Regions from separate parts of the Streptomyces sp. NPDC001135 genome, predicted to be linked through region 1. Evidence: riboswitches for the same ligand, from Rfam matches in the RefSeq annotation. Region 1 holds a riboswitch; the other holds the start of a gene.

Region 1 (6,948 bases):
TTCAGCTGAGCCTGCCGTGACCGCAGCGACGTCAGCTCGACGCGCGCGGCGCCGCGCAACTGCTCGATCTCCCGCAGCTGTTCGCGCACCTGTGTCACGGCGGCGGCCTGCCGGTGGCCGGTCCGCTCGGCGAACGCCGCGTCGTCCAGGTACTGGTCGGGGTTGCTGGACAGGGCCAGCTGCCAGGCCGGGGCGAACCCGCCGTCGCGGTACTGCGCCGCCGCCAACGAACCGAGGGCCTCCCGGGTGGTGTCGAGCCTCTCCTGTTTGCGGGCGGTCTCGTCCCGCAGTGTGTTCAGACGCCGCTGCGCCGTGTCCGCTTCCACCTTCGCGCCGTTGTACTTCTCGGTGGCGGCCTCGGCCTCCTGGTAGAGCTCGTCCACCTTGGCCTTCACCTGGGCCGGCGTCAGCTGCGGATCGGCGTGCCCCGTCCCGTCGAACCCCGCGGCGGTGGCCGCGCCCGCCAGGGCGAGGGTGGCGGCCGTCCGGGCCGTGGGGCCGCCGATCGAGCGTTGCCGGGGCTTGCGGTGCGCTGCCACCTGGGCCGTCACGTCCTTCCGTACGACTCGCACGACCGAGGGGTCCGGCCCGGGAGGCCCGACCGAGTGGTCCGTACGACGTCCGGCGGCGGCCCGCACAGGGGGAAGCGGGCCACCGCCGGACCTTCTCGGCGGTGGTGGCCGACGGCCGCCCTGGCCCGGGCGGCGGTGGGAAGCCGGTCACCTGGGGGAGGACGTTAAGCCCGTCGGTGACAAGCAGGTAACGCGGTGTACGGAACTGTCTTCGACACACCGCGATGTGACCGTGTGTGACCGCGTCGCCGACCCGGAGCCGTCGCCTTCACACACCGTGGTGACCGAAGCGTGCAAAGCGGGACGCACGCGAGGCCTGGAGTGCTATGGGGCGCATATATGCGAGACCGCCCGCTACGGGACCACGGACCGCTACGGACCACGGACCGCGACGGGGACCACGGACCGCTACGGGCGGCGCGGTGAGGGGGGCTCATACACTCTCGCTCAGCCGCCCCGTAGCTTGGCCGGCTGTTCGAGCAGGGGCGCAAGGGGGCTTCGGTGGACGTGGTGCGGGTCATGGAGTCGCTGGCCGGGCAGGGGGTCACGGTGTTGTTCAAGGCGGATGCCGAGCGCATGCGCGAGGGCGTGAAGCCGTGGACGTTCGTGGCGAGCGGAGCGCCGTTCCGCGAAGATCTCCTGGTGCGCACGGACGCCGTGTCCGTCGAGGCCTGCCTGGACGCCTGTCTGCCCCGGCTGCGCGAGTTCGGCCTGATCATCCCGGAGTAGGTGCTGGCTCACTCGGGGAACGGCACCCTGCCGTCCCTGGGGCTCGTACCGACGAATTAGGCTCCGGCCCCATGGACGTACTCATCCATCTCTTCGTCGGCCTGCACATCATCGGCATCGCCGCGCTGCTCGGCGGTTTCCTCACCCAGATGAAGGCGATGGGCCAGGGCACGGCCCGCTTCGTGCCCGGAATGCTGCATGGAGCGCTGACCATGCTGGTCACCGGCGTGGTCCTGGTCGGGCTCAACCAGGCCGACGACCACCACGTCAACACCCTCAAGATCGGCGTCAAGCTGGCGCTGCTGATCGTGATCCTCGGCCTGGTCTATGTGAAGCGCGACGAGGAGAAGATCGACAAGGGCATGTTCGGCCTGGTCGGCCTGCTGACCACCGCGAACATCTTCATCGCCGTGCTGTGGACCTGACGGTCAGCCGTTCCTGCCGCCGGCGCGGACCGAGAGCACCGCACCGGCGGCGACCGCGAGCCACGCCGCCACCGCCACCCACAGCAGCACCCGTCCCGGCCATCTGAGCCACGGGACGCCGAGGGCGGTCGAGACGGTCAGCGTCGCCGCCGCCGTCATCCCCATCGGGAACACCGTCGCCCACCGCCGCACGTCGTAGCCGCGCCGGGGCCGCACCGCCTCGGCGGCCAGCAGCAGGAGATACAAGGCCAGGTCCAGGGCGAGCAGTGCGATCGTCACGGTGCGCAGCACACCGCGGTCGTCCCCGTCCCACAGATGCAGGCCCGTATCCCCGGCGACGAGCAGTTTCGCCCCCGCCAGCGCCGAGATCGCGAGCGCCCCGCCCGCGATCCAGTGGTCACCGGGCCCCTCCAGCACCTGCCGTGCGTCGAAGCGGGCCAGCGCGAGGCCGTAGAGCACCAGCCCCAGCCAGAACAGCACCAGCGCGGTGTGCGTGAGCCACGCCGTGCGCTCGGCCGCCGCCGATGTCGCGGCCAGTACGACAAGCCCCTGTGTGGCCACACAACACAGGAACACCGTGCCCGGCATGCGCCGACTCCAGTGCCGGACGACCAGGACCAGCAGCACCGGCCAGAGCAGCGCCGAGAGCGCCAGCAGTGCCTCGGCCAGGGTCTGGCGGCCCAGCAGCGAGATCCGGGTGCCGAGCACAGCGGTCGCGGCGACGGCGGTGAGCGCGCCGGGACTCTCCGCCTCGGCCACCCAGCGCTGCCGCTCCCAGAGCAGCCGCAGGGCGAAGCCGGCCGCCAGCGCCACCCAGGCGACGCCGGACACCGCGAGCGCCACCCGGGAGAGCACCTCGGCGCCGGTCAGTTGCAGCCCCACCGACAGGATGCCGGTCGCCATCACGGCGGTCCCGGCCGCGGGGGGCCGCTCCGCCCACCACGTGCGCAGACCTGGGATGCCGGGCATGCGCCCGATGCTAGGGAGCCGCACGTCCCCGCCGTGGAAGGGCACGCGCGCGTGGAGGGCGGAAACGCCGGTACGCGCGCGTGGGGCGAGGACGGCTGGTCCGGTCAGCCCGGCCGGACCACGCTGTGGATGATCGACTCCCCGCCGTAGTAGATCGACTCCTCGCGGACGTACGCGCCCGGCTTCGGCGCGTGGATCATCATGCCGTTGCCTATGTAGACGCCGACGTGGCTGATGTCGTCGTAGAAGAAGACCAGGTCACCCGGCCGCGCGTCGGCCAGTGACACCGTGGTGCCCGCATCGACCTGGTCGTACGTGGTGCGCGGCAGGGTGACACCGGCCGCCCTCCAGGCGGCCTGGGTGAGGCCCGAGCAGTCGTAGGAGTCCGGCCCGGTGGCGCCCCACACATACGGCTTGCCGATCTGCGCGCGGGCGAAGGCGATCGCCTTCTCGGCCTTCGTGTCGTACGAGCCGGATGTCGTGGACCCGGTCGACCCGGATCCCGTCGACCCGGATCCGGACGACGAAGACGACGAGGACGACGAGGACGACGAAGACGACGAGGACGACGAGGACAACGAGGAGGCTTGCTGCTGGGCCGCCTGCCGCTTCGCCAGCTCGGCCGCCTTGCGTGCCGCCTCCTGCTGCTTCTCCCGCTCGATGGCGGCCAGCCGCGCCTTCTCCTGGGCCGTCAGCTGCGACAGCAGCTCGCGCGCGGAGGCGAGCTTCTTCTGGACGGTGGCCTTGGCGGTCTGCAGGTCGTGCTGCGAGTCGGTCAGGGTCCGCAGGCTCTCCGCGGCCTCCCGCCGTTTCTTCATCGTCGAGGCCTGCTCGCCGATGAAGTCGTCGACCGCGCTCTTCTGCCGCGAGGTCAGCCGGCTCATCAGCTGGCGCTGGTCGAAGTAGTCCTGCGGACTGTCCGCGAGCAGGAGGGCGGCGGTGTCGGGAGCGGCGGCGCCGGTGCGGTACTGGGCCGCGGCGAAGGAGCCCAGCTCCTCGCGGGCCTTGTTGAGGCGCTGGGCGCGCCGGGCGACCTCTTCGCGCAGGGCGTCGGCGCGACTGCGCTGCTTTCCCGTCCGTTCCTTGGCTGCGTTGTACTTCTCGGTCGCCGACTCCGCCTGGCGGTAGAGGTCGTCGACCTTCTTCTCGACCTCTTCCAGGCTCGGCTTGGCGTGATCGGTGCTCGGGGCGGCCTCTGCGGTCTGCGAGAGCACGGCCATGGAGGTGAGGGCGGCGGTGGCGAGGGCGGGGGTGCGCAGGCCCGTTCCGATGGTTCCGCCGGGGCGCGTCTTACGGTGCGACGCCAAGGGAGGCGACTCCTTCCAATGGGCCGCCTACCGGGTTAGCTGTCGGGTTCGGGCGGCGGTTCGGAAGGTTTGCCCTACGGCCTCGTCCCGGGCGGGAGTCGTCCGATTCACCCCAGGATCGGTGGGTCCCCGGCTCCGGGCGCCCTGCGGACGCGCCGGACTCGGCGGAGGCCGCGCACGCGGCCTGACGGCAACCTAGCCAACTGGTGTGACTAGTGTGAAGGTTGGTGCGTGATATGTCCGATACATTTTCGTGATCTCGCTTCCGGATCACGTTCCCGTCATGGGGCGATTCCGCAGCGTAAGGGCCATGCCCCGGGTGTTCGCCGCTCCTTCCGCAGGGCCGTCTTCCCGGTACGGCGGCCGGTTGTCGGTGGGGCACCCTAGACTCGTAGAGCGATGAGCAGCCTCTTTGACGACAGCTTCCTGGCGGACCTCCAGCCCCCTCGCGGGCGCGAGGAGGAGCCCCCGCCGCCGCCCGAGGACGATCACGCTCCGGAGCCGCTTCCGGACGATCTGTTCGGCGGGAAGTTCGACGTGCCGCCGGACCGGGACGCCTACTACCGCGACGGCGCCCCCCGCCCCGCGCTCGACGCGGCGGCCCTCCTGGAAGGGCTGAACGACAACCAGCGCGCCGCGGTCGTGCACGCCGGCTCGCCGCTGCTCATCGTCGCCGGCGCCGGCTCCGGCAAGACCCGTGTGCTCACCCACCGCATCGCCCACCTCCTCGCCGAGCGGCATGTGCACCCGGGCCAGATCCTCGCGATCACCTTCACCAACAAGGCCGCGGGCGAGATGAAGGAACGCGTCGAGCAGCTCGTCGGCCCGCGCGCGAACGCGATGTGGGTGATGACCTTCCACAGCGCGTGCGTGCGCATCCTGCGCCGCGAGTCGAAGAAGCTCGGCTTCACGTCGTCGTTCTCGATCTACGACGCCGCCGACAGCAAGCGCCTGATGGCCCTGGTCTGCCGTGACCTGGACCTCGACCCCAAGCGCTTCCCGCCGAAGTCCTTCAGCGCCAAGATCAGCAACCTGAAGAACGAGCTGATCGACGAGGAGGACTTCGCCGCCCAGGCCGCCGACGGCTTCGAGAAGACCCTCGCCCAGGCCTACGCCCTGTACCAGTCGCGACTGCGCGAGGCGAACGCCCTCGACTTCGACGACCTGATCATGACGACGGTCAACCTGCTGCGCGCGTTCCCGGACGTGGCCGAGCACTACCGCCGCCGCTTCCGCCATGTCCTGGTCGACGAGTACCAGGACACCAACCACGCCCAGTACGCCCTGGTACGCGAGCTGGTGGGCACCGGCGACCACGACGAGGACACTCCGCCCGGCGAGTACGACCTCCCGCCCGCCGAGCTGTGCGTGGTGGGTGACGCGGACCAGTCGATCTACGCCTTCCGGGGCGCGACGATCCGCAACATCCTGCAGTTCGAGGAGGACTACCCGGACGCGACGACGATCCTGCTGGAGCAGAACTACCGCTCCACGCAGACCATCCTGTCCGCCGCCAACGCGGTCATCGAGCGCAACGAGTCCCGCCGCCCGAAGAACCTGTGGACCAACGCCGGCCAGGGCGCGCGGATCACCGGCTACGTCGCCGACACCGAGCACGACGAGGCGCAGTTCGTCTCCGACGAGATAGACCGCCTGGTGGACGCGGGCGAGGCCAGGGCCGGCGACGTCGCCGTCTTCTACCGCACCAACGCCCAGTCCCGTGTCTTCGAAGAGGTCTTCATCCGCGTCGGCCTGCCCTACAAGGTCGTCGGCGGGGTCCGCTTCTACGAGCGCAAGGAGGTCCGGGACGTCCTCGCCTACCTGCGCGTTCTCGCCAACCCGGAGGACTCGGTGCCGCTGCGCCGCATCCTCAACGTACCCAAGCGGGGCATCGGCGACCGCGCGGAGGCGATGGTCGACGCCCTCGCCCAGCGGGAGAAGATCAGCTTCCCGCAGGCCCTGAAGCGTGTGGACGAGGCGTACGGCATGGCCGCGCGCTCCACCAACGCGGTCAAGCGGTTCAACACGCTGATGGAGGACCTGCGTACGATCGTCGAGTCCGGTGCCGGACCGGCGACCGTCCTGGAGGCGGTGCTCGAGCGCACCGGCTATCTCGCCGAGTTGCAGGCCTCCACCGACCCGCAGGACGAGACCCGTATCGAGAACCTCCAGGAACTCGCGGCTGTGGCCCTCGAGTTCGAGCAGGAGCGCGGTGAGGGCGAGCCGGTGGGGCTGGCCGACTTCCTGGAGCAGGTCGCCCTGGTCGCCGACTCCGACCAGATCCCCGACGAGGACGAGGAAGGCTCCGGCGTCATCACCCTGATGACCCTGCACACCGCCAAGGGCCTGGAGTTCCCGGTCGTCTTCCTGACCGGCATGGAGGACGGCGTCTTCCCGCACATGCGCGCCCTCGGCCAGACCAAGGAACTGGAGGAGGAGCGGCGCCTGGCGTACGTCGGTATCACGCGCGCGCGGGAGCGGCTCTACCTCACGCGCTCCGCGATGCGCAGCGCCTGGGGCCAGCCGTCGTACAACCCGCCCTCCCGCTTCCTTGAGGAGATCCCGCCCGCCCATGTCGAGTGGAAGCGGACGGGGGCGACGGCACCGGCGTCCTCGGGTCCGGCCTCCGGGATCGCGGCCTCGCTGTCCTCGACCCGCTCGCGTTCCTCGGCGTCGGGTGCGTCCGGCTTCGCCACGCGGCGCACGGCGGAGAAGCCGGTGGTGGCGCTGGCCGTCGGGGACCGTGTCACCCACGACCAGTTCGGGCTCGGCACGGTCGTCGCCGTGAAGGGCACGGGCGCGAACGCGGAGGCGACGATCGACTTCGGCGACACCAAGCCGAAGCGGCTGCTGCTGCGGTACGCGCCGGTGGAGAAGCTGTAGGGATCCGGGGGCGGAAGCCCCCAGTTCCTACGTGGGATCGAGGCCGTGGCTCCTCAGCCACGG
Region 2 (6,948 bases), on a different contig from region 1:
CGATGCGGCCGGGGCGGGGCATCTCCGGGGCCAGGGAGGCGTTCAGCCGGACGTCCGGTGCGGTGTTGATGATCCCGAACGCGTTCGGGCCGATGATCCGCATGCCGTACGCGCGCGCCTGCCGTACGAGCGCCCGCTGCCGCTCGCGCCCCTCGGGCCCGCTCTCCGCGTACCCGGCGGAGAGCACGACGAGCCCCTGGACGCCGTGTTCTCCGCATTCGGCGACCACGGCGGGCACGTACGCGGCGGGTACGGCGACGACGGCGAGGTCCACCGGGCCGTCGATGTCCCGCACGGACCGGTGCGCCGGCACCCCGTCGACCTCCTCGAGGTCCTCCGGGAAGGCCTTGTTCACGGCGTGCAGCCGGCCGCCGTAGCCGGCGTCCCGGATGTTGCCGAGGACGCTGCGGCCGACTCCGCCGGGGGCGCGGCCGACGCCGACGACCGCGACCGAGCCGGGCACGAGCAGCCGCCGTACCGAGCGGGCCTCGGCGCGCTGTTCCCGCGCGCGCTGCACGGCGAGGGAGCGGTCGGTGGGTTCGAGATCGAACTCCAGGCGTACGACGCCGTCCTCGAAGCTGCGCTTCTGGGTGTAGCCGGCGTCCGTGAACACCTTGATCATCTTGGTGTTGGCCGGCAGGACCTCGGCGGCGAAGCGGCGGATGCCGCGCTCGCGGGCGACGGCGGCGATGTGCTCCAGCAGGGCGGAGGCGACCCCGCGGCCCTGGTGGGCGTCCTGCACGAGGAAGGCGACCTCGGCCTCGTCGGCGGGCGCGGAGGCGGGCAGGCCGTCGGCGCCGATGCGGTCATAGCGTACGGTGGCGATGAACTCGCCGCCCACGGTGGCAGCGAGTCCCACCCGGTCCACAAAGTCGTGGTGCGTGAAGCGGTGGACGTCCTTGGCGGAGAGCCTGGGGTACGGCGCGAAGAAGCGGTAGTACTTCGACTCGTCCGAGACCTGCTCGTAAAAGCTGACCAGGCGGTCGGCGTCATCGATGGTGATGGGCCGGATGCGTGCGGTTCCCCCGTCGCGCAGCACCACGTCCGCCTCCCAGTGGGCGGGGTACTGGTGCCGGTCCTGCCGGTCCGCCGAGGTCTGCATGGGCCCCAGAGTACGGCTCGCGTACGACAACGGCGCGGGGCAGTCTGTGGGGGACGAAAGCCGGACCGAGGCCGCGGTCCGACGACACGCCGGGGCTGGACGGAGGTCCGCTCCGGGCATGCTTCGCGATATGGGAAACTGGTCTAGACAACCCTGAAGACTGAAGGGCAGCAACACATGGCTGAGCGCCGCGTCAACGTCGGCTGGGCCGAGGGCCTCCACGCCCGCCCCGCCTCCATCTTCGTCCGAGCCGCCACGGCCGCAGGCGTCCCGGTGACGATCGCCAAGGCTGACGGCAACCCCGTCAACGCGGCCTCCATGCTGGCTGTCCTGGGTCTGGGCGCCCAGGGTGGCGAGGAGATCGTCCTCGCCTCCGACGCCGAGGGCGCGGACGCCGCCCTGGACCGTCTGGCCAAGCTGGTCTCCGAGGGCCTGGAAGAGCTGCCCGAGACCGTCTGAGCAAGGCGAGGGAGCCGCGCCGCCCATTCCGGGTGGCGCGGCTTCCGCGTTTTTCGGCCGTTGAATTCAGGGCGCACGGGAAAGGGGCAGCGGAAATCCAGGTCCACCGAATACCCCTTCTTTGTATACGGCTCCCGTGTTAATGCCGGAGACTCGGCATGTTTACGGCACGTTGCGAGGTCCTCACACGCTCGGCGGCCCCGGGACGACGCAACCGGTGCGCGGCCGCCGCACGCTCGGTGTGCAGCGCCGTGACCGCCCGCGCGCGCTCGCCGTCACCGCGCGCCACCGCGTCGACGATGGCGCCGTGTTCCGCCCAGGACTCCACCGGACTCGGCGGCGCCTCCACCGCGTACATCCAGGCGATCTTGTGCCGCAGCTGGATGAGCATCGCGGTCAGCGAGGGGCTGCCGCAGGCCTGGGCGAGCGTCTCGTGGAACCAGCCGCCCAGTGAGCGCAGATCGTCGCTGTGCCCCCTCCTGGCCCGCTCCTGACCGATCCTGACCAGGCCGCGCAGCACCTTGAGGTGGGCCTCCGTGCGGCGCTGGGCGGCCCGGGCGGCCCCGAGCGGCTCCAGGAGCACGCGCATCTCCAGCAGGTCGGCGGCCTCCTGCTCGGTCGGTTCGGCCACGCACGCGCCCGCGTGCCGGCGGGTCACCACGAAGCCCTCCGCCTCCAGGGTGCGCAGGGCCTCGCGGACGGGGACGCGCGAGACGCCGTAGCGGCGGGCCAGGACTTCCTCGGTGAGGCGGCCGCCGCGCTCGTGGACACCGGCGACGATGTCGTCCCGGATCGCCGTGCACACCGAGTGCGCCGGAATACGCATGACCGACCTCCGCCTTAATCCCCGTGAAACGTCGACGATGGACGCGTGTTCCGTGACTCTATTCCAATGCGTCGGAAATTCCGACGGCGGGCCGGAATCCATGGATATTTTTTGGTCGGCGGGTCCGGTGGACGCCCCAGAAAACAGCGAAACCCCGGCCGGTGCGGGCCGGGGCTGCGCGGGCGGAGCCTGGGACGTCAGACGCTCACACCGTGCCGGCGCAGGTAGGCGACGGGGTCGACGTCCGAGCCGTAGTCGGGGGTCGTGCGGGCCTCGAAGTGGAGGTGCGGACCGGTGACGTTGCCGGTCGCGCCGGACAGACCGATCTGCTGGCCCGGGGTGACCTGCTGGCCCACCGTGACGCCGATCGACGAGAGATGGCCGTACTGGGTGTACATGCCGTCGGCCATCCGGATCACGATCTCGTTGCCGTACGCGCCGCCCCAGCCGGTGGAGACGACGGTGCCCACGCCGACCGCGTGAACGGGTGTGCCGCTGGCCGCGTGGAAGTCGATGCCGGTGTGCGAGCCGGAGGACCACAGGGAGCTGCTGGCCTTGTAGGCCGTCGACACGTAGGAGTGCGCGATCGGGGCGACGAAGGCGTTCAGACGCTTGCGCTCGGCCTCGCGGGCGGCGCGCGCCCTGGCCTCGCGGACCTCCCGGGCCCTCTTGGCCGCGGCCTGTTCGGCCGCCTTCTGCTCGGCGACCTGCTGCTGGGCGGCGGCCTGCGCGTCGATCTGCTCGGCTATGTCGTCCCCGACGCTCACCACCGGGGTGAGGCCGGTCTGCTCGGCGGTGTTCTCGGCGGCGAACGCATGAGGCGCCGCGACGGTGCCGATGACGCCGGTGGTGGTGAGGGCCGCGATGCCGGCCGCCTGGGCGGTGGTGCGCTTGACCCGGCCGGGCTTGCGGTGCTTCCCGGTGGCGCACATGAACGCCATGAAGTGGCTGGTCCTTTCCTTCCCTCTCGCCTACCGGGTTAGCTGACGGGTTCGGAGCAGGAAGGTCTCCTACGGGCCCCCTCGCTCGCGCGCGGGCGCCCGATTCACCCCAGGGACGGTGGGTCCCCGGCTCCCCTGGCTCGCGCCGTACGGGGACTCGGCGATGGCTGTCCGGTGCCGCGGGTGCGGCGCACTGCCTGACGAACAGCCCGGACGACGCTACGGAAGCCCGCTTTCCAACCCCAAACGGATCCGGGCTTTTGTAGCGCATCCCACAGGGCAGACAGGCAACCTCCGCCCCAATTCGGACATCTGGGAGGTGGAGAGCGGAGCGCACAAGGGGCCCTGACGACCCGTCGGTCGCCAGGGCCCCACGCGCGTGTGCCGCTACTCGGCCGCCACCACGGTCACTTCGCCGATGCCGAGTGCCTCGACCGGCGCCTTGACCTGGGCGGCGTCACCGACGAGGACGGTCACCAGGCGGTCCACCGGGAAGGCGTTCACGACGGCCGCCGTGGCCTCCACCGTGCCCGTCGCGGCCAGCTGCTGATACAGCGTCGCCTGGAAGTCGTCGGGCAGGTGCTGCTCGACCTGGTCGGCCAGCGTGCTCGCGACGGCCGCCGCGGTCTCGTACTTCAGCGGCGCCACCCCGACGAGGTTCTGCACGGCCACGTCCCGCTCGGCGTCGGTCAGGCCGTCCGCCGCGAGGGTGCGCAGCACCTTCCACAGGTCCTCCAGCGCGGGACCGGTGTTGGGGGTGTCCACGGAGCCGCTGATGGCGAGCATCGAGGCACCCGTACCGTCCGGAGCGGACCTGAGGACCTGCCCGAAGGCGCGCACCCCGTAGGTGTAGCCCTTCTCCTCGCGCAGGACGCGGTCCAGGCGGGAGGTGAGGGTGCCGCCGAGGCAGTACGTGCCGAGCACCTGGGCGGGCCACACGCGGTCGTGCCGGTCGGGGCCGACGCGGCCGATGAGTAGCTGCGTCTGGACGGCACCGGGCCGGTCCACGATGACCACGCGGCCGGTGTCGTCCGCGGTCACCGGCGGCACGGGCCGCGGCTCGCCCGGGGTGCCGGTCCAGGCGCCCAGGGTGTCGCCGAGCAGCGCGTCCAGGTCGGTGCCGGTGAGATCACCGACCACGACGGCCGTGGCCGTGGCGGGGCGAACGTACCGGTCGTAGAAGGCGCGTACGGCGGCGGCGTCGATCTTCTCGACGGTCTCCTCGGTGCCCTGGCGCGGACGCGACATGCGCGAGGTCGCCGGGAACAGCTCCTTGGAGAGCTCCTTCGCGGCCCGGCGGGAGGGGTTGGCCAGCTCGTGCGGGATCTCGTCCAGGCGGTTGCGGACCAGCCGCTCGACCTCGCTCTCGGCGAAGGCGGGCGCGCGCAGGGCGTCGGCGAGCAGGCCGAGGCCCTTGGCCAGGCGGGAGGCCGGGACCTCCAGGCTGAGCCGGACGCCGGGGTGGTCGGCGTGCGCGTCGAGCGTGGCGCCCGCGCGCTCCAGCTCGGCGGCGAACTCCTCGGCGGAGTGCTTGTCGGTGCCCTCGGAGAAGGCCCGCGCCATGATCGTGCCAACGCCGTCCAGGCCGGCCGGCTCGGCGTCCAGGGGTGCGTCGAGCAGCACCTCGACGGCGACGACCTGCTGGCCGGGGCGGTGGCAGCGCAGCACCGTCAGGCCGTTGTCGAGCGCGGTGCGCTCGGGCGCCGGGAACGCCCAGGGACGGGCCTCGCCGGGCTGCGGCTGGGGGTGGAAGTCCATGGTGGCGAGCTCGGTCACTTGGCCGTCTCCTCGTTCTCGTTACCGGCCTCTACGGTCGCTTCCTGCTCGGGGTCCTCGGGGACGTCGGCGTCGGGGGCCTCCGGGGACTTCGGTTCGTAGACCAGGACCGCGCGGTTGTCGGGGCGCAGACGGGCCTTGGCGACCTCCTGGACCTCCTCCGGGGTGATCTCCAGGACGCGCTTCACGGCCGTGAGGGCGAGCTGCGGGTCGCCGAACAGGACGGCGAACCGGCACAGTTCGTCGGCGCGGCCGGCGACCGTGCCGAGCCGGTCCAGCCACTCGCGCTCCAACTGGGCCTGGGCGCGCTCCATCTCCTCGGGCGTGGGGCCCTCCTCGGCGAACCGGGCCAGCTCCTCGTCGATGGCGGCCTCGATGACCGGCACCTCGACGTCACCGGAGGCCTTCACGTCCAGCCAGCCCATCGAGGGTGCGCCGGCCAGCCGCAGCAGGCCGAAGCCGGCCGCGACGGCCGTGCGGTCGCGGCGCACCAGCCGGTTGTACAGGCGGGAGGACTCGCCGCCGCCGAGGACGGTCAGGGCGAGGTCGGCCGCGTCGCACGCGCGCGTGCCGTCGTGCGGGAGCCGGTAGGCGGCCATCAGGGCGCGCGCCGGGACCTCCTCGACGAGGACCTCGCGCTTCTGCTCGCCGATGATCTCCGGCAGGGAGCCGTCACGCGGCGCGGGCTTGCCGTCGTGCGCGGTGATCGAACCGAAGTACTTCTCGATCCAGGCCAGCGTCTGCACGGGGTCGATGTCGCCGACCACGGAGAGCACCGCGTTGTTCGGCGCGTAGTAGGTGCGGAAGAACTGGCGGGCGTCCTCCAGGGTGGCCGCGTCCAGGTCCGCCATCGAGCCGATCGGCGTGTGGTGGTAGGGGTGGCCCTCCGGGTACGACAGCGCGGTCAGCTTCTCGAAGGCGGTGCCGTAGGGGACGTTGTCGTAGCGCTGACGGCGTTCGTTCTTGACGACGTCCCGCTGGTTCTCCATCGACTCGTCGTCCAGGGCGGCGAGGAGCGAGCCCATGCGGTCGGCCTCCAGCCAGAGGGCGAGCTCCAGCTGGTGGGCGGGCATGGTCTCGAAGTAGTTGGTGCGCTCGAAGCTGGTGGTGCCGTTCAGCGAGCCGCCGGCGCCCTGCACCAGCTCGAAGTGACCGTTGCCCTTGACCTGCGCCGAACCCTGGAACATCAGGTGCTCGAAAAGGTGAGCCAGACCGGTGCGTCCCTTGACTTCGTGGCGGGAGCCGACGTCGTACCAGAGGCAGACCGCCGCCACCGGGGTCAGGTGGTCCTCGGAAAGCACCACGCGCAGACCGTTGGCCAGGCGGTGCTCGGTCGCTGTCAGGCCCCCGGAGCCTGCCTCGGCTGTGGTCGTGTGACCCATGGGCATGTACATCCCTTCGCGAGCGGATGCGGTTGTGGAAACCGCGGTCTTCCTGCCGTTCCTGCCACTGTATGCACAGCGTGCGGGGGCTCGGCGAAGTTCCCGCGGGACGTACGCCCACAGCGGATCGCGTAGCCTGCCCCGGACCCGGCCCCCGGGGCCGGGGAGCTTGCCGGGACCGGGGCGTGGCACAGGCTGTCAGTGCCTCGGTCCACAATGGTCGGCGTCAGATCCGTCCCACGCTTCAGCAAGGCGACCGAACAGATCAGAAGGAGCCAGGCAGCGATGGCCCGCCGCAGCACGAAGACCCCGCCGCCCGACGATTCGTACGAGGAGAAGATCCTCGACATCGACGTCGTGGACGAGATGCGTGGCTCCTACCTCGAGTACGCGTACTCGGTCATCTACTCGCGCGCCCTGCCGGACGCCCGTGACGGCCTCAAGCCGGTGCACCGCCGGATC

The links. A riboswitch is a leader RNA that binds a small molecule or an ion and turns the genes downstream of it on or off. The one in region 1 is predicted to bind cyclic di-AMP.
Region 2: another riboswitch for cyclic di-AMP. It lies ahead of ACWC94_RS21795 (M23 family metallopeptidase); the one in region 1 lies ahead of ACWC94_RS17370 (NlpC/P60 family protein).

What each region holds. Positions count from the first base shown of each region.
Region 1 covers NZ_JBSFKD010000012.1:128,993-135,940, forward strand. Annotated here, with positions in the region: gene ACWC94_RS17350 (NlpC/P60 family protein) at 1-539, opposite strand, end outside; gene ACWC94_RS17355 (hypothetical protein) at 1,074-1,301, shown strand; gene ACWC94_RS17360 (hypothetical protein) at 1,373-1,726, shown strand; gene ACWC94_RS17365 (tellurite resistance/C4-dicarboxylate transporter family protein) at 1,730-2,695, opposite strand; gene ACWC94_RS17370 (NlpC/P60 family protein) at 2,800-4,002, opposite strand; cyclic di-AMP (ydaO/yuaA leader) riboswitch at 4,010-4,179, opposite strand; gene pcrA (DNA helicase PcrA) at 4,402-6,885, shown strand; gene ACWC94_RS17380 (M23 family metallopeptidase) at 6,913-6,948, opposite strand, start outside.
Region 2 covers NZ_JBSFKD010000017.1:137,103-144,050, reverse strand. Annotated here, with positions in the region: gene ACWC94_RS21810 (bifunctional acetate--CoA ligase family protein/GNAT family N-acetyltransferase) at 1-1,102, opposite strand, end outside; gene ACWC94_RS21805 (HPr family phosphocarrier protein) at 1,280-1,561, shown strand; gene ACWC94_RS21800 (GntR family transcriptional regulator) at 1,701-2,387, opposite strand; gene ACWC94_RS21795 (M23 family metallopeptidase) at 2,585-3,328, opposite strand; cyclic di-AMP (ydaO/yuaA leader) riboswitch at 3,341-3,501, opposite strand; gene ACWC94_RS21790 (M16 family metallopeptidase) at 3,716-5,104, opposite strand; gene ACWC94_RS21785 (M16 family metallopeptidase) at 5,101-6,492, opposite strand; gene ACWC94_RS21780 (DNA gyrase/topoisomerase IV subunit A) at 6,772-6,948, shown strand, end outside.